Linked DNA regions of Solidesulfovibrio magneticus RS-1. The protein of the gene in region 2 binds, or shares a complex with, the protein of the main gene of each other region. Links are inferred from orthologs where the notes say so. Each region holds a gene or a part of one and is shown on either strand. Other genes may lie near its edges.

Evidence for each region.
Region 1: the proteins of gcvH (region 2) and DMR_RS05305 are in contact, whole or in part, in a crystal structure (PDB 3A7A), measured with the Escherichia coli proteins. The link is inferred for Solidesulfovibrio magneticus RS-1 from one-to-one orthologs.

What each region holds. Positions count from the first base shown.
Region 1 is NC_012796.1:1,278,153-1,292,339, forward strand. What follows is about bases 4,243-6,995. They hold DMR_RS05305 (lipoate--protein ligase), read right to left. Parts: upstream 6,229-6,995; coding sequence 5,257-6,228; downstream 4,243-5,256. Other genes in these bases: DMR_RS05300 (tetratricopeptide repeat protein), read left to right, coding at 4,361-5,158; DMR_RS05310 (ABC1 kinase family protein), read right to left, coding at 6,255-6,995. Also shown: DMR_RS05275 (response regulator), read right to left, coding at 1-370; DMR_RS05280 (DUF4911 domain-containing protein), read right to left, coding at 459-686; DMR_RS05285 (M24 family metallopeptidase), read right to left, coding at 725-1,813; DMR_RS05290 (protoporphyrinogen/coproporphyrinogen oxidase), read right to left, coding at 2,092-3,471; DMR_RS05295 (RNA recognition motif domain-containing protein), read right to left, coding at 3,589-3,867; more of DMR_RS05310, read right to left, coding at 6,996-7,928; bifunctional methylenetetrahydrofolate dehydrogenase/methenyltetrahydrofolate cyclohydrolase FolD, read right to left, coding at 8,146-9,024; eno (phosphopyruvate hydratase), read right to left, coding at 9,418-10,728; DMR_RS05325 (tetratricopeptide repeat protein), read right to left, coding at 10,892-11,623; DMR_RS05330 (type III pantothenate kinase), read right to left, coding at 11,620-12,411; DMR_RS05335 (arylesterase), read right to left, coding at 12,417-13,154; DMR_RS05340 (ABC transporter ATP-binding protein), read left to right, coding at 13,153-13,824; DMR_RS05345 (hypothetical protein), read left to right, coding at 13,821-14,187. UniProt on the Escherichia coli protein: Catalyzes both the ATP-dependent activation of exogenously supplied lipoate to lipoyl-AMP and the transfer of the activated lipoyl onto the lipoyl domains of lipoate-dependent enzymes.
Region 2 is NC_012796.1:3,591,987-3,606,392, reverse strand. What follows is about bases 5,728-8,699. They hold gcvH (glycine cleavage system protein GcvH), read right to left. Parts: upstream 7,415-8,699; coding sequence 7,040-7,414; downstream 5,728-7,039. Other genes in these bases: nikR (nickel-responsive transcriptional regulator NikR), read left to right, coding at 8,454-8,699; DMR_RS15215 (class I SAM-dependent methyltransferase), read left to right, coding at 7,643-8,338; gcvPA (aminomethyl-transferring glycine dehydrogenase subunit GcvPA), read right to left, coding at 5,728-7,025. In the rest of the region: DMR_RS15255 (DJ-1/PfpI family protein), read right to left, coding at 1-566; DMR_RS15250 (hypothetical protein), read right to left, coding at 664-1,047; DMR_RS15245 (Maf family protein), read right to left, coding at 1,067-1,663; DMR_RS15240 (L-2-amino-thiazoline-4-carboxylic acid hydrolase), read right to left, coding at 1,864-2,760; DMR_RS15235 (dihydrolipoyl dehydrogenase family protein), read right to left, coding at 2,892-4,259; aminomethyl-transferring glycine dehydrogenase subunit GcvPB, read right to left, coding at 4,249-5,697; more of gcvPA, read right to left, coding at 5,694-5,727; more of nikR, read left to right, coding at 8,700-8,873; GTP cyclohydrolase FolE2, read left to right, coding at 9,145-9,921; DMR_RS15200 (PAS domain-containing sensor histidine kinase), read left to right, coding at 10,000-11,982; mdlC (benzoylformate decarboxylase), read left to right, coding at 12,117-13,736; DMR_RS15190 (hypothetical protein), read right to left, coding at 13,920-14,406. UniProt on the Escherichia coli protein: The glycine cleavage system catalyzes the degradation of glycine. The H protein shuttles the methylamine group of glycine from the P protein to the T protein.

The DNA.
Region 1 (14,187 bases), 2.3 Mb from region 2 along the record:
GGGTGCGCAGCACGGCCGCCTTGCGCACGGGCTTGGCCAGAAAATCGGTGAATCCGGCTTGCTGGCAAAGCAGCCGGTGTTCATCCAGGGCATGGGCGGTCAGGGCCAGGATGGGCGTGGGGACGGCTCCTCGCTGCCGTTCCAGCGCCCGGATGCGTCGGGTGGCTTCGTAGCCGTCCACCACAGGCATCTCCAAGTCCATGAGCACCAGATCATAGGGCGCGGCGGCGAACAGCTCCACGGCCTGGACGCCGTTCTCGGCCTCGTCGATGCGGTAATGGTCGCTTTCCAGGTAGAGGCGAATCAGGGCCAGATTGTCGCGGTTGTCGTCGACAAGCAGCAGGCGAGGGGGTGCGGTGGCTGGTTCCATGGCGTATCCGGGGACAGGGGCCGACGGTTTCATTTTTAGCTGATTGAGGATAGCCGTTGGGCGGAAAAGCGCAAGGGGGAAGGGCGCGTCAGGGCCGCAGGCACACGGCGGCTTCGGGGCAGACGGCGGTGAAGTCGCGCAAAAACGTTTCCACCCGGCCGGCCTCGTCCGGGCTGTAGATCAGGCGCACCACGGCGGCGAACCGGTCCACCACCGTGGGCAGGGCCAGATTGTCCTCGGCCTGGAGAAAAAACGTCAACAGCGACACGTTGGCCGAGGCCAGGCGCACATACAGCCGGGCCGAACCGGTCGGCACGGGATGGCGACGCCGCCGGGGCGGCCTTCTGCGCCGGCTCACAGGATGTCGCGTCCGGTTTCGGTGATAAGGGCCATGTGTTCCCAACGCGCACCGCCCCATTCGGGATAGTACAGGCCCGGCTCCACGGTGACGACCATGCCCGGTTCCAGCACGCTCTCGGCCGAGGGGTTGAGGCTTGGGCCTTCGTGGGTCTCCAGGCCGATGCCGTGGCCCAGGGAATGGGTGAAGCGTTCGGCCACGCCTTCCCGGGCAAAGACCTCCCGGGCCAGGGCATAGGCCTCGCGGCAGGCCATGCCCGGGCCGATGCGCTCCAGCACGGCGGCCTGGGCGGTCTGGACGCGGGCGAGCATCTCGGTGAAGCGCGCCGGGGGCTTGGCCCCGACCCAGACGGTGCGGGTCTGGTCCGAGCAGTAGTCGTCGGCCCGGCCGCCCACGTCCACCAGGACCAGACAGCCGTCGGCGATGACGGTCTCCCCGGGGATGGCATGGGGCAGGGCGGCGTTGGCGTCCACGGCCACGATGGGGGCAAAGGCCAGCTCGGAGGCTCCGAGGTCGCGGAAGCGTTTTTCGATCTCCCAGGCGGCCTGGGCCTCGGTGCGTCCGGGCAGGAGAATGTCCGGCAGGCTGGCCATGACGCCGTGGTTGATGGCGGCCGAGCGGCGCATCCGGGCGATCTCGGCGGCGTCCTTGCGCAGTCGCAGCGGTTCCACGGCCAGGGCCACGGGTGTCATGGGCATCAGCGCGGACAGTCGGCCGTGGACGTCGAAGGACAGGCTGGCCGGCTCGAATCCCAGGCGAGTCACGCCCCGGGCCTTGAGAAAATCCGTGATGGCGGCGTAGCGCCCGGCCCCGTAGATGCAGAGGTTTTGTTCCGGCCACAGGCGCAAGGCAGCGTCGCGGTAGCGGGCGTCGGTGAAGAGATAGTCGTCGCCGTCGGCCGTGACCACGAGATAGCCGGCGCTCTCGTTGCACTGGGGATCGTGGAGTTCGAAGCCGCTTAAATAGAAGCGGTTGGCGGCGTGGGACACGAGCAGGGCGTCGTGGCCCATGGCGGCCAGGGCGGCGCGCAAGCGGTCGCGGCGGCCAGCGAAAACGGGGCAGCCGCTTGTGGCTGTGGCGGTCATGGCATCTCCTTCAGGCGGGACGCGCCCGCCCGCGAAGGTGTTTCAGATCGGGCCGGCGACGTCAACCGGCCAGCGGCCCGACGGGACATGGCCCGGGGAAACACCTGCCGTCCTCGGCTGGCCGACGCGCCGGGGCAACGGTGTTTTCCGTCAAGCGTCATCGACGGTCTTTGGGCTTTCCGGCCGACAAAGCGCCAACCCTCGCCGAACCCCCTCTAAACATTTCTCCATGTGGGGGGGCTGGGGGCCTCAGGCCCCCAGCCGTCGGAGGCAGGTTGTTAAAGCGTGTAGACGGTTTCCGGTTGTCCCAGGACGTGCCGCTGGGCCCATTCGATGCCCTGCATGATGGAGTGGTCCATGTTGCCGACCTCGTATTTCCAGCCGCCGAAGCGTCCACGGGACTGGATGCCCAGGCACTCCAGGGCCGGCTGGAGCACGGCCAGGGCGGCGTCGCGCTCCAGGCAGGGTATGGGGTAGGCGTAGTCCACCCGCATCTCCCAGGAGGCGTTCTGGCCGGCGACGTCGGCCGGAGCCAGAAGCGTTGTGGCGACCAGGCCGTCCACGGTGGCCCGCTCCAGGCCGGCGAAGTCGGCCGGCTTGTGGGCGGAAAAGCTCGTCTCGGTCATGAACGCCCGGCTGCGCGGGATCATGCCGTCGGGATCGGGGGTGTTTAAGGGCGAATAGTTGTGGAAATTGGTGACCCGGTAGAAGGGGCAGTCGGCTTCCGGGAAATACATCCAGCAGCGCGGGTCCGGGGGCGCGCCGGCAAAGCCCAGGCCGTGGATGACCGAGCCGCTGTGCTTGAGCCGTCCGGCCGCCTCGATCATGGCCGGGCTGGCCCCTTCCAGCTGGTCGGCCACGAAACGGTCCAGGGGGCCGGTGGTCAGCAGATGGTCGTAGACGATGACGTCGCCAGAAGCGGTGAGCACGGTCTTTTCGGCCGGATCGACCCGGCGGCAGGCTTCGCCCAGGCGCAGCCGGTCGGCGAAACGACGGGCCAGGCGGCGGAAGATCTCGCCCGTGCCGCCGCGCAGGGGAAAGCTGAAGGTGTTGTTGGGACCCCAGGCCACGTCGTCCGTGCCGTAGATGATGTTTTTGACCACCCGCCCGGCGTCCACCACCGAGACGCGCTCGCCGATCCAGCGGTGGGACATGGCCGTGGCCGGATGGGCCCAGACCTTGAAATTGTAGGGGACCATGAACAGCCGCGCGATGCCCGGGCCGAACACCCGGTCTATCCATTCCCGGAAGTTGGCCGGCGCATCGGGGTGGACTCCGGCTGCGGCGTCGCGGCCGGCGGCCAGCAGCCCTTCGACGCATTCCCAAACGAGATCCGGGGGCAGTCGGCGGATGTTGTTTTGGAAGGGGTAGGGAACGAAGGTTCCGGCCAGGCGAATCCAGGATTCACGCTGGTGGCGCAGGACCTCGTCGCCAAGCAGTTCATCGAGGAGCTTGTCGAAGGCTTTGTAGTGGGAGAAAACGACGTGTCCGCCCACGTCCCAGGTGTAGCCGGCGGCATCGGTGAAGCTGGCGGCCAGGCCGCCGGGATAGGGATGGCGTTCCAGGACGAGGAAATCGTTTTCGCCGAGTTCGGCCAGGCGGTTGGCCGCGCCAAGGCCCGTTGGGCCGGCTCCGATGATCAGATATTTGACGCGCATGGTTGCCTCCGGGAGGGTGGGGGCAGGCGAGCAAGAAAAGGGCCAGCCGGCAAAGGAGAATAAAACTCCCGGGGCCGGACGAGCCGGTCCCGGGAGGAAAGATGTTGCGCCGGTCGTTTACCAGGCCGGGCGGCGGGGGGGACGCGGAGCGCGGGGCTTGGCCTCGTTGACCTTGAGGCTACGGCCTTCGAACTCGGCGCCGTCCAGGGCCCGGATGGCTTCGTCAGCGGCGGCGTCGTCGTCCATCTCCACGAATCCGAAGCCGCGCGGTTTGCCGGTCTCGCGGTCGGAAATCAGTTTGACGGACTGGACGGGGCCGTAACGGCCAAACAGGTCACGGACGCTTTCCTCGGTGGTGCGGAAGGGCAGGTTGCCAACATAGATGTTTTTGGACATGAGACACGGACTCCCAAAACGGTTGACGTCAGCGAACGCGAAGCGTGGACGGAGGAGGGCTACCCGCCGGCTACGCTCCTCCCCAGGACAAACCCATCGGCCCAAGGGCCGTGAAGGCCTGACAGTTGGAGTGCGCCTGTCCGTCGGGACGGCGAAGAAAGGTATGGCAGGCGTTGCGCACTCGTATTCCAGACTCCGTTAGAGTCTCGCCGCGCAAACACGGGGAGGACGGTCACGCACCACACGCGAAGTCGTCACGGGTTTGAGCGAACATGGAAAACGATAACGAACCGGTCAGTGGCTGGCAAGGAAAAATTGTTCCTTTTCTCCCTTAGGCCCTGAAATTTTTCCGGTTTGCGTTGTTCCAAACCCGTCTTGAGGGCGTTTATTCCGACGCAAAGAGGATGCTTTCAGCGGTGAAATGGACTATCCTGCCCCTGTGTGCTCGAGCGCAGGCCAAGCGCACCAACGTCAGGGAGGGCTGTACGACGCCATGACGGGAAAAATCGGGGCCAAACGTTTCGCCGTGGCCGTATCGGTGCGGGAAACCTACAAGACAGGGTTTGGCGGCACCACGCAGAGCGCTGAACGCGCGATCTATTATTACGCCGAAAAAACACCTGAGGCGGGCATCAGCGTGCAGGCCTTAAACGGCAACAGCGTGCCCAGCGGCGAGGTCACGCCGATCACTGAGGAGGAATTCCTCCAGAAGTTCAAGCCCGAGCCGCTCATGTACTACAATCTGGTCAAGCCGCGCATGGAAGCCATGCAGGCCGAGCTGGAGCGGGGCGAGAAACATCTGGAGGCCGGCCGGCTGGAGCGGGCCGAGGAATCCTTCCAGAAAGCCCTGGCCTACGACGCCGAGAACCTGCGCGCCATCTTCGGCCTGGGCAACGCCTACCTGTCCGGCGGCAAGCTCGACGACGCCCGCGACATTTTCGACAAGATCATGGGCATCGAGCTGGCCTTTGGCCCGGAAAACAAGTTTTTGTTCAACGAATTCGGCATTCGGATGCGCAAGGCCGGGCTGCTGGCCCTGGCCAAGTCGTATTACGAGAAAGCCCTGGCCGTCAGCGAAAACGACGAGAACCTGTTGTTTAATCTCGGCCGGGTGCTCTACGAACTGGAGGAGTACGACGGCGCGGTGGAGGCGGCCGAGCGTTGTCTGGCGCTCAACTCCGGTTTTCTCATCGCGGCCAAGCTGGCCAAGGCGGCCCGCCGCCAGGCGGCCACGGCAGCCATTGGCGACGCTACGCCTGGGGCTGCGTCCCCGCCCGCGCAAGACGTCTGACCGGCCTCGCAACCCCCTTTATCATTTTCCCACTTGGGGGGTCTGGGGGCCTCAGGCCCCCAGCCGCCGGAGGCATTCTTTCCTCTTTCCCCCACCCCCTAAAACAAACATTCCACCAAATCCTCCACGCCCACGCCCAGCAGATACTCGCCCAGCTCCACCCCGCCCAAGCGTTCGGCCAGGGCGTCGCGGTCGTGGCGGCAGCCGGCCAGCGCCGCTTCCAGCTCGGCCACGTCGCGCCGGCCGAAATAGTCGCCCAGAAGCCGCGCCGCAAGGATGACGCCGCCTTTGACGTCCAGATGGGCCTCGATGAGCCCGCCGGGCGTGCGGCGCGTCCGGGTGAAGCCGTAGGCCGGCGAGGCCCCGAAATTCCAGTCGTAGGTCCGGTAGCGGCTCTCGGCCAGCCCGGCCGCGCCGGCGGCCTCGTCCGGGGCCAGCGCCAAGTCGCCCGGGGCCGCGCCCGGGCAGACATGCCCCATGACGTGGCCCATGAAGTCGGTCACGGCCATGGGCGCGGGCAGGTGGGCGGCGATGTTGGTGACGCGCTTTTCCACGCTTTTGACGGCCTTGTCGCGGTATTTTTCGGGATCGACCCGTAGCGCCCCGGTCAGATGGGAGACGTCGGCGTCAAAGAGCAGGGTGCCGTGGTGCAGCACCCGGTCGCGCCAGACGTGCTGGGCGTTGCCGGAAAATTTTTGGCCCTCGATGGTCAGGTCGTTGCGTCCCTCGAAGGCGCATTGCACGCCCAGGGCCGCCACCGCCGCCAGGATCGGGGCGGTGAAGCCCCTAAAGTCCATGGCCCCGCCGCCGAGGCTGATGAACGTGAAATTGACGTTGCCCAGATCATGGAAGACCGCGCCGCCGCCGCTTAAACGGCGCACCACCGGGATGCCCCGCTCCCGCACGAAGGCTTCGTCGATCTGGGCGCGGGTGTTCTGGTTGCGCCCGACAATGACGGCCGGGGCGTTGCGCCACAGCATGAACACGTCGGTAGCGGCGTTTTTGAGCAGCCACTCCTCGGTGGCGAGATTAACGGCCGGATCGGTGGTCTCAAGCAAAATGGCGCGCACGGCAGATCCTTTGCGGCTGGCGGTTGTCAGGAATCGGGGCCAAGTTCGCCGGAGCGTTTGACGGCGCGAAGGAGCCGTAGGCCGAGCAGCACGGCGGCGGCGCACCCGAGCGCCCCGAAGAGCGAGATGCCGAAGACGAGCGGCGGCACGCGGCTGGCCAGCACCTGGCAGGAGCCGAGAAACAGCGCCGCCGTGACGATGCCGTAGACCAGGCGGTTTATGGTGGCGTCCAGGCCCCGGTGGACGAGGTGCACGTCGAGCCGGCCCTCGCGGGCGCGGCGCAGGATCTCGGCGGCGTCGCGGGGGAAACTCTCGACCAGGGCGTTCCAGTCGCGCCAGCTGCGCCGGGCGCGGGTGAAAAGCGCCCCGGGCGAAAGCCGACGGGCGATGATCTTGCCGGCGTAGGGCGCGATGACGTCAATGAGCGAAAAGCCCGGGGAGAGCGTTCGCGACGCGCCTTCCAGCACCACAAAGACTTTGATGAGATGGGCCACCACCGGCGGCAGCAGGATGCCGTGGCGGCGCACGATGGCGGCCACGTCGGCCATGGCCCCGCCCAGGTCGAACGCGCCAAGCTCCTGGCTGGCGTAATCGGCCACGAAATCCTCAATGTCGGCCCTAAGCGCCGCCCGGTCCAGGCCCGGCGGCAGCCGGCCGATGCGCATGACCTGTTCGGTCAGCCCCTCGGCGTCGCCCTCGGCCACGGCCAAAAGCGCGTCCTCCATGGCCCGCCGGGTGCGCTCGTCGATGCGCCCGACCATGCCGCAGTCCAGGATGCCCAGCCTGTCGCCGGGCAGCACCAGCAGATTGCCGGGATGCGGGTCGGCATGGAAGAAGTTGTCGCGGAAAATCATCTCCAGGAACACGTCGGCGGCAAGCTTGGCCATGGCCGTGCGCCGGGCCGCGGCCTCGGGCGAAAGCTCCCCGGCCAGACGCGACAGCGGCTCCCCGACCAGCTCTTCCATGGTCAGCACTTCCCGGGCGCAGCGCTCGGGATAGGGGCGCGGAAAGGCCACGCCCGGCTCGGAAGCGAAATTGGCCGCGAAATGGCGCAGATTGCGCTCCTCGCGCACGAAATCGAGTTCCCGCAGGATGGTGCGGCGCATCTCGGCGGCCACGGCCAGGGGTTGATACAGCCGCAGCTCCACCACCCCCCGCTCGGCCAGTTCGGCCAGGCCCATGAGGATGTCGAGATCGGCCCGCACCCGCTCCTCGATGCCGGCATGGCGCACCTTGACCACCACCGCCGTGCCGTCCGGCAGCCTGGCCCGATGCACCTGGCCAATGGAGGCGCTGGCCATGGGCACGGGATCAAAGCCCTCGAAGAGTTCTTCCACCGGCGCGCCAAGCGCCTCGCGGATCGTGCGCTCCACCGCCTCGGGCGCATCGGGTTCGGTGTCGGCCCGCAGTCTGGACAGTTCCGCCGCCACCTCCGGCCCCACGAGGTCGGCCCGGGTGCTGAGTATCTGGCCAAGCTTGATGGCCGTGCCCCCAAGCTCGGTCAGGGCCAGCCGCAGCCGTTCCTCACGCTTCAGCGTCGCCAGACTGGCCCCCGACGGGCTGACCAGCAGGTCTTTTAAAAACGCCGGGTCCGTGGCGGCCAGAAACTCGGCCAGGCCGTAACGCGCCAGCACCCCGGCGATTTCCCGGAATCTGCGGGCGTTTCTGGCGAAATGCGGTATCGAGGCGAGTGACAGCATGGCGGCGCGTCCCTTAAAAAATACGAGAGTATTTTTTAAGAAAAATTACTGGTTTTTCGCTGTTGCTTCTCGTGGACGCGGCGCGAGGGTCTGGGGCGGAGAGGCCAAGGAGGAAGAGAAGAATGCCTCCGGCGGCCGGGAGGGGGTAACCCCCTCCCGGACCCTCCCTGAAAGGGGGGATGGACGGCCGGTGGTATATCACGCGCGCCCTTGGGGCCTAGATCGGGCAATCTGGGGGCTGGCGACGCCAGCGGTAGGCCTCCACGGTGTTGCTCATGAGCGTGGCGATGGTCATGGGGCCGACGCCGCCGGGCACCGGCGTCATGGCCGAAGCCACGTCGGTGAGGTTGTCGTAGTCCACGTCGCCGCACAGCTTGCCGTCAGGCAGGCGGTTCATGCCCACGTCCACGATGACCGCGCCGGGCTTGACCATGTCGCGGGTGATGAGCTTGGGCTTGCCGATGGCCGGCACGATGAAGTCGGCCTCGCGCACCACGGCGGCCAGGTCCGGCGTGCGCGAATGGCACACCGTCACCGTGGCGTTGCCGAAAGGCGAGGCGGCAGAGAGCAGCATGGCCATGGGCTTGCCCACGATGTTGCTGCGCCCGATGACCACCGCCCGCTTGCCGGCCGGGGAAAGGCCGTAATATTCCAGAAGCTTGATGACTCCAAACGGCGTGCACGGCTTGAGGCAGGGCAACCCGATGGACAGCCGCCCGACGTTTTCGGGATGGAAGCCGTCCACGTCCTTTTTGGGATCGACCAGGGCCAGACAGCGCTGGGCGTCCAAACCCTTGGGCAGAGGCAGCTGGAGCAGGATGCCGTCAATGTCCTCGCTGCTGGACAGTTCGGTGATGAGCTTCTCCAGGGCGCACTGGCCGATGCCGCCGTCGAGCCGCCAGATGCGGGAAACGAAGCCCACTTCCTCGCAGGCCTTTTCCTTGTAGCGGACGTAAATCTGGGAAGCCGGGTCCTCGCCAACGAGGATGACGGCCAGATGCGGGGCGCGCCCGTGCTGGCGCACCAGGGCGTCCACGTCGTTTTTCACGCGCTGGCGCAATTCGGCCGCGACTTTCTTGCCGTCAATAAGCAGCATGGCGAAATCTCCTTGGAAAGCGGTCAACAGCGGCCCCAGCCGCCGACGTCACGGCGACACTCTTAACCGGGCAGGCGGGCGTCGTCTACTGATGCGAGGTGGAAAGGCGAGGAGGAAGAGGCCTCCGGCGGCCGGGGGGCTCAGCCCCCCGGACCCCTGACATGGGGTAAAGGGGGGGGCGAGGCTGGGACGGCGGGCGGCAGCGTGGCAGAAAGGGTTTCCACTGGCCGAAGCGGCCAGCAAAAGCAAAAACGCCCTGGAAACCCTCACTGGTTCCCAGGGCGTCTCACGAAGCCCCGCCTGGCCCCTTTCCCCCTTTCAGGGAGGGTCCGGGAGGGGCTTAGCCCCTCCCGGCCGCCGGAGGCAGTCTTCGTCTTTCTCTTCTTTTCTTCTCTACTCTTCGTCGCCTTCGGGCTCTTCTTCGTACCACTGGCCGGCCATGACCGGGCCGTAGTAGATGGCCATATCTTCCAGCTCTTCCTCGATGCGCAGCAGCTGGTTGTACTTGGCCAGGCGGTCGGAGCGGCACAGCGAGCCGGTCTTGATCTGGCCGGCGTTGACGGCCACGGACAGGTCGGCGATGAAGCTGTCCTCGGTCTCGCCCGAGCGGTGGGAGACCACCGTGGTGTAGGCGGCCTGTTTGGCCATCTCGATGGTGTCCAGGGTCTCGGTGACGGTGCCGATCTGGTTGAGCTTGATGAGGATGGAGTTGGCCACGCCCTGGTCGATGCCTTCGGCCAGGATGTCGGGATTGGTGACGAAGATGTCGTCGCCAACGAGCTGGATGCGTTCGCCGAGGTTCAGCGTAAGCGTCTTCCAGCCCGGCCAGTCGGACTCGGCCAGGCCGTCCTCGATGGAGATCAGCGGATAGCGCTCGACGAAGCCGCCCAAGTAATCGACCATTTCGGTCGAGGACAGGGAGAGGTTCTCGCCGGTGAGCACGTATTTGCCGTTCTTATAGAATTCCGAGGCGGCGGCGTCGATGGCCAGGGAGATTTCCGAACCCGGGCGGTAGCCGGATTCCTCGATGGCCTTGATGATGTATTTGAAGGCTTCGTCGTGGCTCTTGAGGTTGGGGGCAAAGCCGCCCTCGTCGCCCACGGCGGTCATGTGGCCGTCGGCGGCCAGGATCTTTTTGAGGGTGTGGAAGGTCTCGGCGCCCATGCGCAGGGCGTCGGCAAAGGTGCGCGCGCCAAGGGGAATGATCATGAATTCCTGGATGTCCAGGTTGTTGGGAGCGTGCGCGCCACCGTTGATGATGTTCATCATGGGCACGGGCAGCACCTTGGAGTTGATGCCGCCGATGTACTGGTACAGCGGCAGCCCCAGGAAGTTGGAGGCGGCGCGGCACACGGCCAGGGACACGCCGAGGATGGCGTTGGCGCCCAGGCGCGATTTGTTCTCGGTGCCGTCGGTGTCGATCATGAGGTTGTCGATGGCCACCTGCTGCAGGGCGTCCATGCCGATGACGGTGTCGGCCAGTTCGCCCTGGACGTTCTCCACGGCCTTGGTGACGCCTTTGCCGGCGTAACGGGAGGCGTCCTGGTCGCGCATTTCCAGGGCTTCGCGGGAGCCGGTGGACGCGCCCGAGGGGACGGCGGCCCGGCCGGACGCGCCGGATTCCAGGGTGACCTCCACCTCGACGGTGGGATTGCCGCGCGAATCGAGGATTTCCCTGGCCCAAACGGCCGCTATGGTGCTCATGATGGTCTCCTTGAAAGTATGGGGTTTGGCGTTGTGTGCGTGGAAGGCGGGCCGCGTGGCCCGACACTGTTGGCTGTAGCGCAATTCCAAACGATTTATAAGCCCCGGGGTCGGGCAAAATGCCGGAGGCGGCGGGGGGATCGGGAATGTCGCCCAGGCTTCGTCAGATCGTGATGTCCGGGAAGTCTTCGACGCCGGCCGGTTTGGCGTGGCGGGCCAGGTAGCGCAGGAAGGCCTTGGCCTCGGCGAAGTCCGGGTCGGCGGCCACGGCCTTTTCCAGGAGCGTCCGGCAGCCGGCGGCGTCGCCTTTTTCGTAGAGGGTGCGGGCGAGGTTGAACATCAGGCGTTCGTCGTGGGGGGAAAGCTCCAGGGCCTTGCGGTAGTAGTTGGCCGCGCCGTCGAAATCGCCGCTTTTGCGAAGGCTTATGCCAAAGGCGTTTATGGCGAGCTTTTGGCCTTCGGCCGTGGCCGCGCCGCTGCTTTGGAGCACAGCCAGGGCGTCCTCGCCGGAGTCGGGCCGGCCGGCGGCGGCCAGGGCGGCCAGGATGACCAGGAAAAGGGCCTGTTCGGGCGGGGGCAGGGTTTTGTGGTCCAGGCCCGGCCCGACGTCGCGCAGCAGCCTGGCCAGCACCAAGGCGGCCGGGGCGATGCGCTCGCTGTAGAGCAGCGGGGCCGGCACGAAATGGCGCAGGAATTCTTCCGGCGTGACGATCTTTTGCAGGGGCATGGGCAGATGTTTTTCGTCCAGGGGAAAGATGACGATGCGGGCCGGCCCGAGCTTCATGGCCAGCCAGTCGATGCGCTGGACAAAACCGCGTCCGGAACCGCCCTGGCCGCCCATCTTCTCGCGCTTCTCGGACTGGTAGCAGCCGAGAATCTCCGGCAGTATCGTCATTTCCGGCCTCCCGGCCGGCTTGAGGCCAGCCACAATTGCCGCAACCCTTCGAGCAACAGTTCCGGCCGCACGTCGCGGATGACCGGACAGATGGGGGCGAGTTTCTCGGCAAAACCGCCCGTGGCCAGCACGTGGACGTCGCCGCCGAGGTGGGCCTTGAGGCGGGCGGTGACGCCCGTCACCATGTCGGCAAAGCCGAAGACAAAGCCCTGGTTGATGCAGTCCGTGGTGGAGCGGCCGATGGACAGCGCCCCGTCGCCCGGGTCCAGGGCCACGTGGGGCAGCTTGGCTGTCTTGCTGACCAGTCCGGACAGCGACGTCATGAGGCCCGGGCAGATGAGCCCGCCCAGGAACGCGTCGTCCTGGACGCAGTCGAAATTGGTGGCCGTGCCGAAATCCACCACGATGACCGAGGCCGCGCCCACGGCCCGGCGGCCGGCAAAGGCCGTGACCAGCCGGTCGGCCCCGACTTCGTGGGGCCGGCCGTAGAGGTTTTTGAGCGGTATGGGGATGTCCGTGGGCACGAAGCGCAGCCGCACGCCGAGATAGCGCGAAATGGCGTGTTCGATGATGGGATTAAGCGGCGGCACCACGCTGGAGGCCACGGCGGCCTCGATGTCGGCCGGCCGGCAGCCGTGAAAGGGCAACGCCGAGGCCAGGGCCAGACCCAGGCTGTCCGGGGTGGCGCTGCGGTCGGTGGGCAGGGCAAAGGACGACAGCAGGCCGCCGGCCTCGGCCAGGCCGAACTTGATGTTGGTGTTGCCGACGTCGACTAAAAGGGCGGGCATGGCGGTTACGGCGCGCCGGCCGGGCGCACGCCCAGGCGCGAGAGAAAGGTTTCCACGGCGGGCAGGCTGCGCCGCACCATTTCGTCCACTCCGGCGGCGGTGGGATGCAGGCCGTCGGGCATGGTCAGGCCGGGAACGCCGGTGACGCCGTCGAGAAAGGACGGGTAGAGCACGGCGTCGTATTTCTTGCTCAGCTCGGCGTAGACGGCGTCGAGGTCGCGGGCGTAGCCCAGGCCGTAGTTGCGCATGGCCTGGATGCCGCAGAGCAGGACCGGGATGCCGGCCGCCTTGAGCCGGGCCAGGATGGCGTCGAGGTTGTCCCGGGGCACGGCCGTGGGCAGGCCGCGCAGCATGTCGTTGGCCCCGAGTTCCAGGATGACGCCGGCCGGTTTGGCGGCCAGCACCGCGTCGAGGCGGGCCAGACCGCCGGCGGTGGTGTCGCCGGAGATGCCGAAATTGAGGATGTCCACGTCATAGCCGCGCGCGGCCAGGGCGCGGGCGAGCTTGGCCGGGTAGGCGTCGGCGGCGGGCAGTCCCCAGCCGGCGGTGAGGCTGTCGCCCAGGGCGGCCAGGGTTGCGGCCGGGGCGGTCTGCGGCATGAAAACTCCAAGAACGGCCAGAGCCAGGGCCAGGGCCAGGGCCAGGCAAACCGGCGCGGTTTGTCTTTTCCGGGCAAGCTGGTATCCTGCCGGGGACGGCACGGGGCGCGGCGCGCCCGCTGTGGGGATGTTGGAGGCGTGCATGATTTCCTTGTCCGATGTGCGGCTGACGTTACAAAGCCAGGCCGGCGGGGTCAACATCCTGCGCGGGGTGGACTTTGCCGCCGCCGCCGGCGAAGTGGCGGCGGTGATGGGGCCTTCGGGCGCGGGCAAGACCACGCTTTTAATGCTCATGGCCGGACTGCTCGCTCCCACCTCCGGCACGGTGACCGTGGCCGGACAGGACCTGACGGCCATGGGCGAGGACGCGCTGGCCCGCTTTCGCCGCGACAACGTGGGCATCGTGTTCCAGGCCTTCCACCTCGTGCCGGCCATGACGGCGCTGGAAAACGTGGCCCTGCCGCTGGAGTTCGCCGGCCGGGCCGACGCCTTCGACCGGGCGGCCCAGGCCCTGGACGCCGTGGGGCTGTCGCAGCGGCGCGGCCATTTCCCGGCCGAGCTGTCCGGCGGCGAGCAGCAGCGGGTGGCCCTGGCCCGGGCCCTGGCCCCGCGTCCGCGCCTGCTTCTGGCCGACGAACCCACTGGCAACCTCGACGGCGAGACCGGCCAGATGGTCATGGAACTGCTGTTTTCCCTGTCCGACGGCATGACGCTCATTCTCGTCACCCACGATCCGGGGCTGGCCGAGCGCTGCGGCCGGGTGGTCCACATCCGCGACGGCCGGGTGGCCGGGGACGGCCCGAGCGCGTCATGAAGCGGCTGTTTTTCGTCCCGCGCGGCCGGTCCTCCTCGGAGCGGCTGGCGCGCGGACTGTTGCTGGCCGGGGTGTTCGCCCTGGCCGTTGCCGCCTATCAGAAGAATTTCGAGCGGGTCATCGCGCGCACCGAGGCCCGGGGCGTGGTGGCCGATCCGGCCGGGGTGCTTACCCGCGAGGACCGGCTGTGGCTGCTGGAAGCGGCCGAGCACCTGCGCGGGCGCTTCGGCCTGGAACTGGCCGTGCGGCTGGGGACGGACCCGCTCCCGGCAACGGCCCCCAATAATCCCAAAAAAATCGTCGTGTACGCGGCCTCGGACTGCGCCGGCAGCCGGGTGGTTCTGCCGCCTCTGGCCGCCGCCG
Region 2 (14,406 bases):
TCCCCGTACTTGAAGGCGCGGTACCAGAGATCCCGGAGCTGCGGGGTGACGATTGCCAAGGCTTCCAGAATGTTCCTGGTGAATTCGACGCTGCCCAGGCCGCTGGCCGTGGTCACATGGCCGTCGGTGACGGCCAGTTCGTCCACGTAGTCCTTGTCCCCTTGATAACCGGGAACGTGCTCCTGAAGATATTTCAAGGCATTGGACGTGTGCTTTTTGCCGTTAAGGACGCCGGCCTTGGCGAAAACGGTCGTGGCCGCGCAGATCGCGGCCAGGGGGACGGCCTGGCGGTCAAGGGCCTGGAGCAGGGCGTGGAGCGCCTCGGCCGGGTAGGCCTGCTCCCACAGCGTTCCGCCCGGAAGGATGAACAGCCGGACATCGTCGGGGACGACGGCGGCCAAGGTCGTGTCCGGGGTGACCGTCAACCCGCCCATGGAAACGACAGGGGCGTCCGTGAATCCGACAGTCGCCACCGGCAGGTTGCCGATACGGCGCAGTTCGGCCAGCACATAGCCGATTTCCCAATCCGCGTAGCCATCAAAAAGCAGGACGTAGGCTTTCTTCATTGTCTTCCTCCGACTGGCGCGCGTGCTACGATGCCTCACCCGCGGACAGCTTGTGGCAACTCGTCTTGGACACCTCCCATAGTGCGGGGATTTTGGGTTAAGTCCTGTCGGAACTGCGCATCAAAACCATCAGAAACGAAAGTCCCAGGACGGTCTCGATGCCGATGGCGATGAATATGGATTCGTTTACGGTCCCCATCAAGCGTTCGTAAGTTCCCATACAGGCCAAGCCGAGCAGCGTGACCGCCGCCGACAGGCAGACGCACCGCCGCGCCTGAAGGTCTTGCAGACTCCTGGCGCAAAACGTCAGCACCGCCAATCCGACCATGAACATCGCCGCCCGTCTGAGCAGCACGGACGTGGCGGCCGATGGTTCCAACCCCAGGCTCGCGGCGAACGTGACTGGCGTCAACAGTAAGCGCAGAGCTAAAAAAACGAATAAAACGGCAGTGGCGCTGCAGATGGATCTGTAGAACTTCAAGATGCAGTCCTCAGGCTTTTCAACGTGTTGCTGGAACGGCAACTCCCCAAACGCTCAAAATTTCTACGACTTCCGCCAGGGGCAATCCCACGACATTGGTATATGAGCCGCAAATGGTGGTGACAAAGGCCGCCGCGCCGCCCTGGATGGCGTAAGCGCCGGCCTTGTCCATGGGTTCGCCGGTGGCGACATAGGCGGCCAAGCGATCATCCGGCACCACGCCCATGGTGACTTCGGTGGCGACCGTGAAAATCTCGGGTTCCCGGCCGGGGGCGAAGAGGGCGCAGCCGGTCACCACCTGATGGCCGCGGCCCGAGAGCAGCCGCAACATGCGCATGGCGTCGGCGGCGTCGGCCGGTTTGCCGAGGATGGTCTCGCCCACGGCCACCACGGAATCCGCGCCAAGGACCACGGCCTCAGGGTGCGCTTCGGCCACGGCGGCGGCCTTGAGTCGGGCCATGCGGGCGGCGTAGGCGGCGGGATGTTCGTTGACGTCCGGGGCCGGCTCCTGGGCCGGGCTGACGACGATGTCAAAGGGAACACCGGCCAGGGCCAGCAGTTCGCGGCGGCGCGGCGAGGCCGAGGCCAGAATCAATTTTGTGTGCGTAACGCTCATATCACTCTAAAATCCCATATCTTTTAAACGAACACCCAACGAACCCCCGGCAACAACAGGAACAGCAGCTTTTTCCCTTTTACTGCACAACAAGCCAGAGAGCCGCTCCGAACCGCCCCCCTTACCCTTTTCTCCATGTAGGGGGTCCGGGGGGCTTAGCCCCCCGGCCGCCGGAGGCATCTTCCTCTCCCTCTCCCCCCTTAACTTAACTTAAACTTTGGCGTTTCGGTGTTCCAGTCCTGGGTGACGGGCCGGCCGCGTTTGTAGCGGAAGTCGCACAGCGGGTCGCCCTGGGCGATGGTATGCTGGCGGGAGAGTCCCGTGCCCTGGGCCCGGGAGGCCAGGAAGTCGTTTAGGCAGTAGTAGGGCGCGACCTCGGCCACGCCTTGGGCCTTGAAGTATTTGCACGCGCCGCATTCGAGGTAGTCGTAGCCGACGTCGAAGGTTTTGTCCGGGGCGACGTAACGCACGACCCAGTCGCCAGGCAGCAGGCGTTTCTGGGTGGTTTCGGCCCAGAGCTTGATGGATTCCTGGGCGGCCGGGGTGAAAAGGGCCGCGCCCATGGCCTGGGCTTTGGCCGGCGGCACGCTGGCCCAGTCGGCGGCGTAGAGGTCGTAGAGCAGCCGGCCGGAGTCCTTGGCGGTCATGCCTTTTTCGCGCATGGCCTGGCACAGGGCGGTGAGCCAGCCGGCCATGGTGATAAACGGCTGGTTGCGGTTGGCTGTGCCGCCCAGGTCGGGCAGGGTCGGCAGCAGCAGTTCGAAGCGGCGCAGGGCGTCGTCGGCGGCGGCCTTGGCCGTGGGCGCGGGGATGCGGGCGGCCATCCATTTTTCCGCGCCGCCGCACACGCCCTTGAAGTCGGCGATGAATTTGGCCTTGTTGGCCATGTAGTAGCCGGGTTCGGGCGTGGCCGGGGCCGGGCCTGGGGGTGTTCTGGGCGCGGCCTTGGGGTCGGCCGGGTGCTCTTTTTTGGTGGCGGCCCAGGCGGCGCACGGGGTCAGCAGGGTGCAAGCCCCGACGAGGCCGGCCTTGAGCACGGCGCGGCGGGAGAGGCCGGCCGCTTCCTGGGCATGGGAGGCGAAAGGATGGTGCAGCATGGTCCCGATTCCTGTTGCCGGTTGGGTGAAGGTCCAAGGACCGAAGAAGGGCAGGGAGCTGATGTTGTCTCTGAAAAACTCTGGAAAAGGGCTCCGGGGAACACTCCTTATTAAGGAATGTTCCCCGGATGTTAGGCCTTGACCTTCATTTCACCGAGCAGGGCGGCCTTGAGGGTCTCGTCGAGCCCCGGATGGGGGAAAACCAGGGCCTCGGCTTGCTCACGCGTCCAGGCCTGGGCCACCATGACCGTGGCCAGGGTGCCCATGGTCGAGGCTCCATGGCCCACGGCGGTGATGCCGGCCACCTGGCCGTCCTTCCAGACCACCCGGGCGAAGCCGGCGGTGTCGGCATGGGCCTGGGCGATGGGGTTGGCCACGAAAGGCGCTTCGGAGATCGTGTCTCCGGGCGCGGCGATGGCCCCCACCCGCATGATCTCGGGCGAACCGTAATAGCAGCCGGGGATGGGACCCGGCGCGTAGGGTCCGGGCTCCAGGCCGGCGGCGTGGCGGGCGGCGTAGACGCCCTGGCTCGACGCGGCGTGGGCCAGCAGCACCCGGCCGTTGCAGTCGCCCACGGCATAGATGCCGGGCGCGGTTTGCAGGGTGTCGTCGGTGCGCAGCCAAGCCCGGTTGGGGTTGTCGTCAGCGAACATGGCCCCGCATTCGGCCAGTCCCGGCACGATGGTGGCGGCGAAGCGGCCGATGGCCACAAGCGCCTTGTCGGCCACGACGGTCTCGCCGCCGGCCAGGGTGAGCCTGGCCCGGCCGTTCTCGTCGGTGACCAGGCTTTCCACCTTGACCCCGGGCCGGGCGTCGATGCCGGCGCGGCGCATCACCTGGGCCACGACCTTGGACACGTCCGGGTCCTCAGCCGGGGCCAGACGCGGCGCGGCGTCGACCAGGGTCACCTTGGTCCCCAGGCGGTGGTAGATGGTGGCGATTTCCAGGCCGATGGCCCCGGCTCCGACAATGACAAAGCTCTCCGGGGCGGCCTCGAAGTCCAGCACCGGCGCGACGCCGAGCACGGCCTTGCCGTCGGGCTTGACCCCGGGGAAGGCGGCCGGCCGCGATCCCAGGGCCAGAATAAGGCTGTCAAACGGGATGTGTTCCACGCTCCCGCCGCCCGACACCTCGGCCGAACCGGTGGCCACGGCGGTGAGGTTGCCCGTGACCAGCCGCACGCCGACCTTGCCCAGATGCGCGGCCATGGCGTTGTGGGTGGCGGACAGGAGCTTTTTTTTCTTGGCCTGGACAGCGGCCAGATCAGGCGTGACCGTGCCCGAGGCCAGCTTCTGCTTGGCCTGGGCGGTCAGGCACTCCACGGCCAGGGTGGCGGCCAGCAGGTGCTTGGTGGGGATGCAGCCCCAGTTGAGGCAGGCTCCGCCAAGCTTGCCGCGCTCGATGAGCGTCACGTCAAGCCCGGCGGCCGCGCCGGCCAGGGCGGCCTCGTAGCCGCCGGGGCCGGCCCCGACCACCACCAGCCGCTTGCTAGAGGTCATCGGTGATCTCCATGGCCCGGGCGGCGTAGGTCTCGTCCAGCCGGCCCACGGGCAGGGTGGTGGGACAGGCGCGCACGGCCTCGGGATCGGTTTCGGCCTGGGCCAGGATGTCCAGCAGATCGGCCACGAACTGGTCCAGGGTGTCCTTGCTCTCGGTTTCGGTGGGCTCGAACATGAGCGCTTCCTTGACGATGAGCGGGAAGTAGATGGTGGGGGCGTGGTAGCCCTTGTCCAAAAGCGCCTTGGCGATGTCCAGGGCGCGCACGTTTTTCTCGGCCGCCAGCTTCGCGGCCGAGGCCACGAATTCGTGCATGCAGATGCGATTGTACGGCACCTCGATGGCCTCGGCCAGCCGGGCGCGCAGGTAGTTGGCGGCCAGCACCGCCGACTCGGACACGCGAATCAGCCCCTCGCGGCCCAGGCGCAGGATGTAGGCGTAGGCTTTGAGCACCACCCCGAAGTTGCCGTAAAACGGGGCCACGTAGCCGATGGACTTGGGATGGTCGTAGCTTAAGGAGAACCGTCCGGCCTCGTCCTTTTGCACCCGCGAGACGGGGAGATACGGGATCAGGCGTTCGGACACGCCCACCGGCCCCGCCCCGGGGCCGCCGCCGCCGTGGGGCGTGGCAAAGGTCTTGTGCAGGTTGATGTGGACCACGTCGAAGCCGGCGTCGCCCACCCGCAGTTTGCCGAGGATGGCGTTGAGGTTGGCTCCGTCGTAATAGAGCAGCGCGTCCACTTTGCGGCAAAGGGCCACGATCTCGGGCAGATGGCGCTCGAAAAGGCCAAGGGTGTTGGGCACGGTCATCATGACCCCGGCGGTCTCGTCGTCGATGACGGCGGCCAGGGCGGCCGGGTCGATGATGCCGTCTTTCGATTCGATGGTCACGACCTCAAAGCCGGCGATGGCGGCCGAGGCGGGGTTGGTGCCGTGGGCCGAATCCGGGCAGATGATCTTGGTCTTTTTGTGGCCCTTGTCGGCGTGGTAGGCGGCCATCATGAGCGCGCCGGTCAGTTCGCCGTGGGCTCCGGCCATGGGGTGCAGGGTAAAGGCGGCCATGCCGGTGATCTCGCACAGGCAGCGCTCGGTCTCATACATGACCTCCAGGCAGCCGGCCGACATGTCGCCGCCGCCCGGGAGCTGGGGGGTCAGCGGATGCAGGCGCGAGAAGCCGGGCAGGGCGGCCACTTCTTCCGTGAACTTGGGGTTGTACTTCATGGTGCACGACCCCAACGGATAGAAGTTGGAGTCCACGCCGTAGTTCTTGCGCGACAGGGCCGTGAAGTGGCGCACCACGTCGAGCTCGGACAGGGACGGCAGGCCGGCGTCGCCCTCGCGCAGCAGATGCTGGGGGATGAAGTCGACGGGATCGGTCTTGGGCGCTTCGGGCCACACGCCTTCGCGGCCGGGAACGGATTTGGAAAAGACGGTGCTCATAAGGCGTTCTCCAGCCGCCGGGCCAGGCGGTCGATGTCGGCGCGGTCGTGCTTTTCGGTGCAGCAAATAAGGAGCGCGTTTTCCAGTCCCTGGTAGTAGCGGCCCAAGGGGAAGCCCGGCACGATGCCGCCGTCCATGAGCATGCGGGCCACCTGCTTGGCGTTTACCGGGAACACGGCCGCGAATTCGTTGCCAAAGGGCGCTTCGTTCAGCAGCTTGACGCCAGGGATGGCGCCGAGCTTCCAGGCGGCGTAGTTGGCGTTTTCGATGGACCGGGCGGCCTGGCGGGAGAGACCCTCGTTGCCGGTGAGGCAGAGATTAATGAGCGCGCGCAGGGCGCACAGGGCCTGGTTGGAGCAGATGTTGGACGTGGCCTTCTGGCGGCGGATGTGCTGTTCGCGGGCTTGCAGGGTCAGCACGTAGCCGGTGCGGCCGGCGGCGTCCTTGGTGCGGCCGGCGATGCGGCCGGGCATCTGGCGCACGAGGCTTTTCTTGCAGGTCATGATGCCGAGGTAGGGGCCGCCAAACGACAGCGGCAGGCCCAGGCTCTGGCCTTCGGCCGTGGCGATGTCCGCGCCCATGGCTCCGGGGGTTTTGAGCACCGTCTGGAGCACCGGGTAGCAGGAGATGACCGACACCGCGCCCTTTTCCCGGGCGTGGTCGAACAGGGCGGTGAAGTCCTGGACACTGCCGAAGAAATTGGGATTTTGCACGACGATGGCGGCGGTGTCGCCGTCCACGGCGGCTGTCAGGGCCTCGAAGTCGTCCAGGCCGTTTTTATGGGGCACGACGACCAGATCGAGGTGGAGATTTTTGGTGTAGGTGGCCAGCACGATGCGGTAGATGGGGCTGACCGTCTCGCTGACCACGGCCTTTTTGCGCCGGGTGTGGCGCACGGCCATCATCAGGGCCTCGTAGAGGGCTGTGCCGCCGTCGTAGACGCCGGCGTTGGAGCACTCCATGTCCATGAGCCGGCACACCGCGGTCTGGTACTCGAAGATGGCTTGCAGCGTCCCCTGGGAGGCCTCGGGCTGATAGGGCGTGTAAGCGGTGTAGAATTCCCCGCGCGACAGCAGCAGGTCCGAGGCGGCCGGGACGTAGTGGTCGTAGAAGCCGCCGCCGAGAAAGCTCGTCAGATCGGTGCGGTTTTTGGCCGAGAGCTTCTCCATGGCGGCGCGCACGGCCATTTCCGTGGCTCCCTTGGCCAGATCGAAGCTCTGGGGGCGCAGCGCGGCCGGGATTTCGGCAAACAGGGCATCGACGTCGGGCGCGCCGACGGCGTCGAGCATCTCCCGGATTTCCGCCGGGGTGTGGGGGATATAGGGCATGGGGCGCTCCGATTTTAGTGCTCGGCCTTGGCCAGTTCCTCGTACTCCTCGGGCGACAGCAAGCCGGCGGGTTCGTCGGTGAGCCGCACGCGGATCAGCCAGCCTTCGCCGTAAGGATCGGAATTGACCTTTTCGGGAGCGTTTTCCAGCTCCTCGTTGACCTCGATGACCTCGCCGCTGACCGGGCTGTAGAGTTCGCTGGCCGCCTTGACGGACTCCACGGAGCCCATTTCCCGGCCGGCCTCGACGGTGTCGCCTACGGCCGGCAGTTCCACAAAGGTGATGTCGCCGAGTTGTTCCTGGGCGAAGTCGGTGATGCCGACCACCGCGATTTCGTCCTCGACGCGAGCCCATTCATGGGACTTGGAATAGAGTAGATCCTTTTGCATGGCGCTTCTCCCTGGCGTGATGATCGGTCTTAGGCCCGCCCGCGACAGGCCGCGACGGGCTGGCCGTCAAATAGCGCGTTGACAGGCCTGGGGCAAGCGGCGTCGGGGCAATGCTTCGGTTTGCTGCCGAAGAATCGTCGGGCGTGCCCCGGGTTGCGCATTTTCGTGAATCACGGTAACACGGAAGATGCGTCATGGCGCGTTTTTGACTTGTAAGGAAGCTCATTCGTGAACAGAATTGCCGTCCCCGGACCGATCCTGCCCCAGTGGGCCGCCGCGCCCCAATGGGTGGACGGCCGCATGCGCCTGCCGCTGCCCGGCCGCGAATACGTCTTGTGGCGCGAGGCGGACATGGAGTCGCTGTGGGAAGGCCTTGGCCAGGACGGCTTCGGGGCCGACGAGCGGATGCCCTACTGGGCCGAGCTGTGGCCGGCCAGCCTGCTTTTGGCTGCCTGGCTGGAGTCCCGGCCCGACGAACTGGCCGGCAAGCGCGGCCTGGACCTCGGCTGCGGCATGGGGCTATCGGCCATGGCCGGGGCGGCGGCCGGGGCACGGGTGCTGGGCGTGGACCACGAGCCGGCGGCCGTGGCCCATGGCTTGCGCAATGCCCGGGAAAACGGTTTGCCGGCGACCTTCGCCGTCATGGACTGGCGCGCCCCGGCCCTTGTCCCCGGCGTTTTCGACCTCATGTGGGGCAGCGACATTTTATACGAGACGCGGTTTTACGAGCCGCTGACCGCGATTTTCCGCTCCTGCCTGGCTCCGGGCGGCCGCGTCGTGCTGGCCGAACCCTGGCGCGAGGTGTCGCGGGGCGTGTGGGACAGGCTTGCCGCCGACGGCTTTGCCGTCGCCCGGCTGCATGAGGAATCGGTGGCCGTGGCCTCTTGCCGCAGCACCATCAGCCTCTACGAAATCAGACCCTAGTGTTGCGTCCTTAAAAAATACGTCAGTATTTTTTAAGAAAAAACAATGATTCAACGATGGTGTCCTCGAAGAAGGCGTAGGCTTTCTTCGAAGACACGGCACCAGGAGAGGGCGCATGGGACAGACCATCCGCTTTGGCGTGTCGCTCAATTCCGAACTTCTGGAGAAGTTCGACGCGCTGTGCGACGAAAAGAGCTATCAGACCCGTTCCGAAGCCATTCGCGACCTCATCCGGGGCGTTTTGGTGCAAAAGGAATGGGAGCAATCGGACAAGGAAGTGGCCGGCGTGCTGACCCTGGTCTACGACCACCACACCTCCGATCTGGCCCAACGGCTCATTGAGACCCAGCACGAGCAGCACGACGTGATCCTGTCGTCCATGCACGTGCATCTCGACCACCACAACTGTCTGGAAGCGCTGGTGCTCAAGGGGCCGGGCGAGGCCGTGCAGCGGCTGTCGCAAAAGCTCATTTCCACGCGCGGCGTCAAGTACGGCAAGCTGACCCTGGCCACCACCGGCCAGGAGATCGTCTAGCGGCGCGTCCGTATAACCGCTGGCGGCGTTTTGCGGATGACAGAGTAAATTCCTTGTTTTTCCTGAAAAACACCAACGTCTTTTTCAGGAACGAGACATAAAGGCGTTCCCGGCCGGCTTCGTTTTCCGGCCGATGCCAGCCGGAAGGGCAGGACGGCCTGCCGCCGGCTTTACAGGGGCGTCCGCCCGGCGTAGGAAACGCCTCCCCCGCGCCAGACGCCATGGCGGCCCAGGTGCGGGACATCCCTCCCGGAGACACGCCATCATGGCCATGCAAGACGTGCAAAGCGGACCCCCCGAGGTCCCCATCGACCTCGATAGGGTCGGCATCAAGAATTTCCGCCTGCCGCTTCTGGTGCGCGACCGCACGCGCGGCCGCCAGCACACCGTGGCCGACGTGGAGCTGTCCGTCGACCTGCCGGCCCAGTTCAAGGGCACCCACATGAGCCGGTTCGTGGAGGCCCTGTCCGGTTTTGCCGGCGAGCTCGACCTTGTCACCTTCAAGGCCCTGCTCGAAGACGTGCGCGCCCGCCTGGAAGCCCAAAACGCCCACATGACCCTGCGTTTTCCCTATTTTTTGTCCAAGGCCTCGCCGGCCACCGGCGCCGCGGCCCTGATGGACTACGCCTGTCTGGTCTCGGGGGAGTTCGAGGGCGACAAGTTTCGCCTGACGCTGGGCGTGGACGTGCCGGTCATGACCGTGTGCCCGTGTTCCCTGGCCATTTCCGATCAGGGGGCGCACAGCCAGCGGGCGGTCATCTCCATCCGCTGCCGGTTTTCCGGGCTGCTGTGGCTGGAGGAACTCATCGAAACCGCCGAAGCGGCCGGCTCGTCGCCGGTCTACGCCCTTTTAAAACGCGAGGACGAGAAACACGTCACCGAACAGGCCTTCGCCAATCCGACCTTTGTCGAGGATGTGGCCCGCCAGGTGGCCCGTTCCTTGCGGGAGCATCCCAAGGTGACGTGGTTTCGGGTGGAAGTGGAAAGCTTCGAGTCCATCCACAATCACAGCGCCTTTGCCGGCATCGAAGGCCGTAACGCCCGGTAGTCGTTGTCGGATAGGAAATATCCGGATAATTGGTGCGAGGCATGCAATGGCCCTTGCCGGCTGGCCGGGCGACAGGATATGCAATTCTCTATGGGCGGTCAGGAAGCGCTTGCGGCCAACTGCGAGCAGATCATACAACTCGCTCCGGTTTCGATCATGCACATCGACGCCGAGGGCGTCATTACGTTCGTCAACGACTGGCACTTGACCAATTTTGCCCGGGGCAAGCGCGACCGCGATTTTTTTCTTGGCCGAAAGCTCAAGGATATGCCCGGGATCACCAGCTCCTCCATGGGCGGGGAGATCGACCGCATCCTTTCCGGCGAAACCGTCCATCTTGAGGCCGTCTACGTTGACGCCTGCAGCGGCGGCCAGTCCGCCTACCAGAACATCCGGGGCATTCCGGTCATGGAAAGCGGCCGGGTCTCCGGCGGCATCATCATCCGCGAGGACGTGACCAAGATCGTTTTGGCCCAACAGCTGCTCGCGGAAAACCAGGCCATCTTCAAGGCCCTGCTCGACGCCACCCTTGATTCCATCATCCTGTCCGACGTGGACGGCTACATCCTGGTGCTCAACGAGGAGGCGGCAAGGCGTCGGGGCCAGACCGTGGACGCGCTCATGGGCGCGAGCCTGTACAGCCACATGCCCCTGGAACAGGCCGCGACGCGGCGTGACAAGCTGCGCGAGGCCGTGGCCCGCAACGCCATCGTCGGGTATGAGGAGCGCTACGGCGAAACCTGCTATCAGGTGAGCATTTGCCCCATCGCCGACGCATCCGGCCAGGTGCTGTACGTGGCCAGCTATTCCCGGGACATCACAACGCTTAAGGAAACCGAGCACCAGCTTCGCCGGGAACGGGAGCTGGCCTTTTCCTCCAGCCAGGCCAAGTCGCAGTTTCTCGGCAACATCACCCACGAGCTGCGCACGCCCTTAAACGGCATCATGGGGGCCGCCCAGCTGGCCCTGCAGGAAGCGGCCGGGGGCGAGGAGCGGGAGTTGTGGGAGATCGTCGAGGATTCGGGCAAGCGGCTTTTGTCCATCGTCAACAACGTGCTGGAGCTGGCCGACATCGACGCGGCGGCCATCGAACCGGTGCTGGCCACCTTTTCCATGGGCGAGGTGCTGGGGTCGCTTAGCCGCAGCTACGGCGTGCGGGCCAAGGTGCGCGACGTACAGTTTCTCACGCGGCTTGATCCGCGCATTCCCGAGCGGCTGGTGGGCGACGTGTTCCGGCTGCGCCAGATTTTGTCCAATCTGGTCGACAATGCGCTCAAATGCACCAAGAACGGAACCATCGAGGTTCGGGCCAAACTTATCCGGTCGGAGCGTCTCAAGTTTTCCGCCCAATACCGCACGGTGCTGTTCATGGTGCGCGACACCGGCATCGGCATCGCCAAGGAACTGCAGGGCAAGATTTTCGAGGATTTCGAGCTGGCCGAGCACTACCTGACCAAGCGGGTCAGCGGCGCCGGGCTTGGGCTGTCCATCGCCAAGCATCTGGTGCAGCTGCTTGGCGGGCGCATCTGGGTCAAAAGCGCGCCGGGCAAGGGCAGCACGTTTTATTTCGCGGCCCCGTTTTCCCTCACGGATTTCGAGTGCCGGGACGAGTCCGTGGTGTACGCCAGCGAGGACCCGGTGTTTTCGCCCGAAGAGTATACGGTGCTGCTGGTGGAGGACGAGCGCATCAACCGCCTGACCACGGGCCGGGCGCTTTCGCGGCTGGGCTACAACGTGCTGGAGGCGATAAACGGCCAGGAAGCCTTGCAGACGTTGTCCCGGGAGCAGGCCGACATCATCCTCATGGACATCCAGATGCCGGTGATGGACGGCATCGAGTGCACCCACCACATCCGCCACGGCGAGGTGCCGGGGCTGTCCAAGCGCATCCCGGTGGTGGCGCTGACGGCCTATGCCAGCGAAAAGGACCGTGAGCGGTTCTTGCGCCTGGGCATGAACGATTATCTGGCCAAGCCGCATTCCATCGACCAGCTGGCCGAGGTGCTGGAAGCCAACCTCAAGCAGGCCGGCCGAGCCTCGCCCCTGGGACCGAGGATGTAGGCGCGGGCGGGCCGCCTCGTTTGTTTTGGGGCTCCGTCCGCCTTGACCTTCCCCCCGACCGGTGGCAATCCCGGGAAATCGGCGGACTCCCGCCGCGTGCCGCATCCGTCACTCCAACCCGGGAGATAGGCCCCATGCCCACAGTGCGCGACGTCACCTTTGCTCTGCTCAGACGCCTTGGCCTTACCACCGTGGTCGGCAACCCCGGCTCCACCGAGGAAACCTTCCTCAAGAACTTTCCCGACGATTTCACCTATATCCTGGCCCTGCAGGAATCGAGCGTGGTCGGCATAGCCGACGGCCTGGCCCAGGGGCTAGGCAAACCCGTGCTGGTCAATGTCCACACCGGGGCCGGCATGGGCAACGCCATGGGCTGCATCCTCACCGCCTACCTCAACAAGACGCCGCTTATCATCACCGCCGGCCAGCAGACCCGCGACATGCTCCTGGGCGAACCCTTTCTCACCAACATCGACGAGACCATGCTGCCCAAACCCTGGGTGAAATGGAGCTATGAGCCCAAGCGTCCCCAGGATGTGCCCGGGGCCTTCATGCGCGCCTACGCCATGGCCATGCAGCAGCCCCAGGGGCCGGTCTTTTTGTCCCTGCCCCTGGACGACTGGGAAAAGGACATGGACGCCGTGGACGTCTACCGCACGGTCTCGGTGCGCCACGCCCCGGACCCGGCGCGCATCGCGGAATTCGCCGCGCGCATAAATGCCAGCGCGAACCCCGTGCTGGTCTACGGCGCGGACCTGTCGCGAAGCCAGGCCTGGGAACAGGGCATCGCCCTGGCCGAGGCGGTGCAGGCCCCGGTCTGGCTTGGCCCCTTTACCGAGCGCGTGCCGTTTCCCCACAACCATCCGCTCTATGCCGGGGTGTTGCCGCCGGCCGTGGGGCCGCTTAGCAAGGCCCTGGCCGGGCATGACCTCGTGGTGGTCGTGGGCGCGCCGGTCTTTCGCTACTATCCGTGGGTGGCCGGCGAGACGCTGCCGGCCGGAGCCAAGCTTTTGCAGATTATTGACGACCCCTACGAGGCTGGCAAGGCCGTGGTTGGCGACAGTCTGGTTGCCGACAGCTTGCTTGCCGTGGAGGCGCTTTTGCCGCTTGTCGCCAAGCGCCCGGCCCGGGGGCCGGTCCGGCCGGAGCGGGCCAAGGTCGCCGTGCCCGACGACGCGCCGTTGCCGCTGACCCCCAGGCAGATTTTTGGCGTCCTTTCGGAGGTGATCGTCGGCGGCGACTGCATCCTGGTCAACGAGTCGCCCTCGAACATGGCCGATCTGGCGGCCACGCCCCTGGGCGTGGTGACGCAGCCGGACAGCTCCTTTGTCATGGCCTCTGGGGGCCTGGGCTGGGGGATGCCGGCTGCCGTGGGCTTGGCCCTGGCCGAGAAGGCCTCGGGCCGGGGCAAGCCGGTGGTGGCCGTCATCGGCGACGGGTCGTTCCAGTATTCGTTGCAGTCGATCTGGACGGGCGTGCAGCATGGGGCGCACGTGGTCTACGTGGTCCTTCGCAACGACGAGTACGGCATTCTCAAATCGTTTGCCCGGCTGGAAGAGACGCCGGGCGTGCCGGGGCTGGATCTGCCGGGCCTGGACATCGTGTCCCTGGGCAAGGGCTACGGCGCGGCCACGGCCAAGGTCGACACGCCGGCCGCCATCCGCGAGGCCTTTGCCGACGCCCTGGCCTTCAAGGGCGTGTCGGTCATCGAGATCGCGGCCGACAAGCATGTCGGCGACCTCATCCCGAAATAGCGCCGCTTTTCACGGCGTCTCAACGACGCGGGCCGCTCCATGCCTGGAGCGGCCCTTTTTTCATCCTCGCACATCCGTTCTCTTTGCCGTCCGCTCGTCAATACATGTGGGGGGGCTGGGGGCCTCAGGCCCCCAGCGGAGAGGTCCAGGAGAGGCGGCGCCTCTCCTGGCCGCCGGAGGCATTCACCGCTCAAACGACCCGGGCTGGTGCAAAAAAAACGTGGCCTCGGCGCGGGTGATGTCGTTGTCGCAGGGCGGGGCCAGGGCGCGCAGTTCGGCTTCGTCGCGGCCGAAGACGTAGGAGGTCAGCGTGTAGAGCATCTTGCCGCGCGAGAGAAACGTCTGGCGCACGAGTTGGAGTTTGATGCCGCCGTTGCCGTCGTCCACCCGGCGCAGGTAGATGGCGTCGTAGCTGCGCCGGCCTTGGATGGTGGTGGGGCGGCAGGTGACGTTGAAGCCTTTGAGGGTGTCGGCGACGTAGGCCTTGACCAGTTCGCAGTTGGCGAAATCCGAGGTGGTGGGCAAAAATTCCGTGGGGCGAACGCTGACGCAGACGTAGAAGCGGCACTCGCCATGGCGGGCTTCCACGGAGACCTGGCAGGCCTCGGTTTTGTCTTCGGTGACGGTCCAGCCCTTGGGCGGGATGAAGCTGAAGAGATAGGGCTTGTTG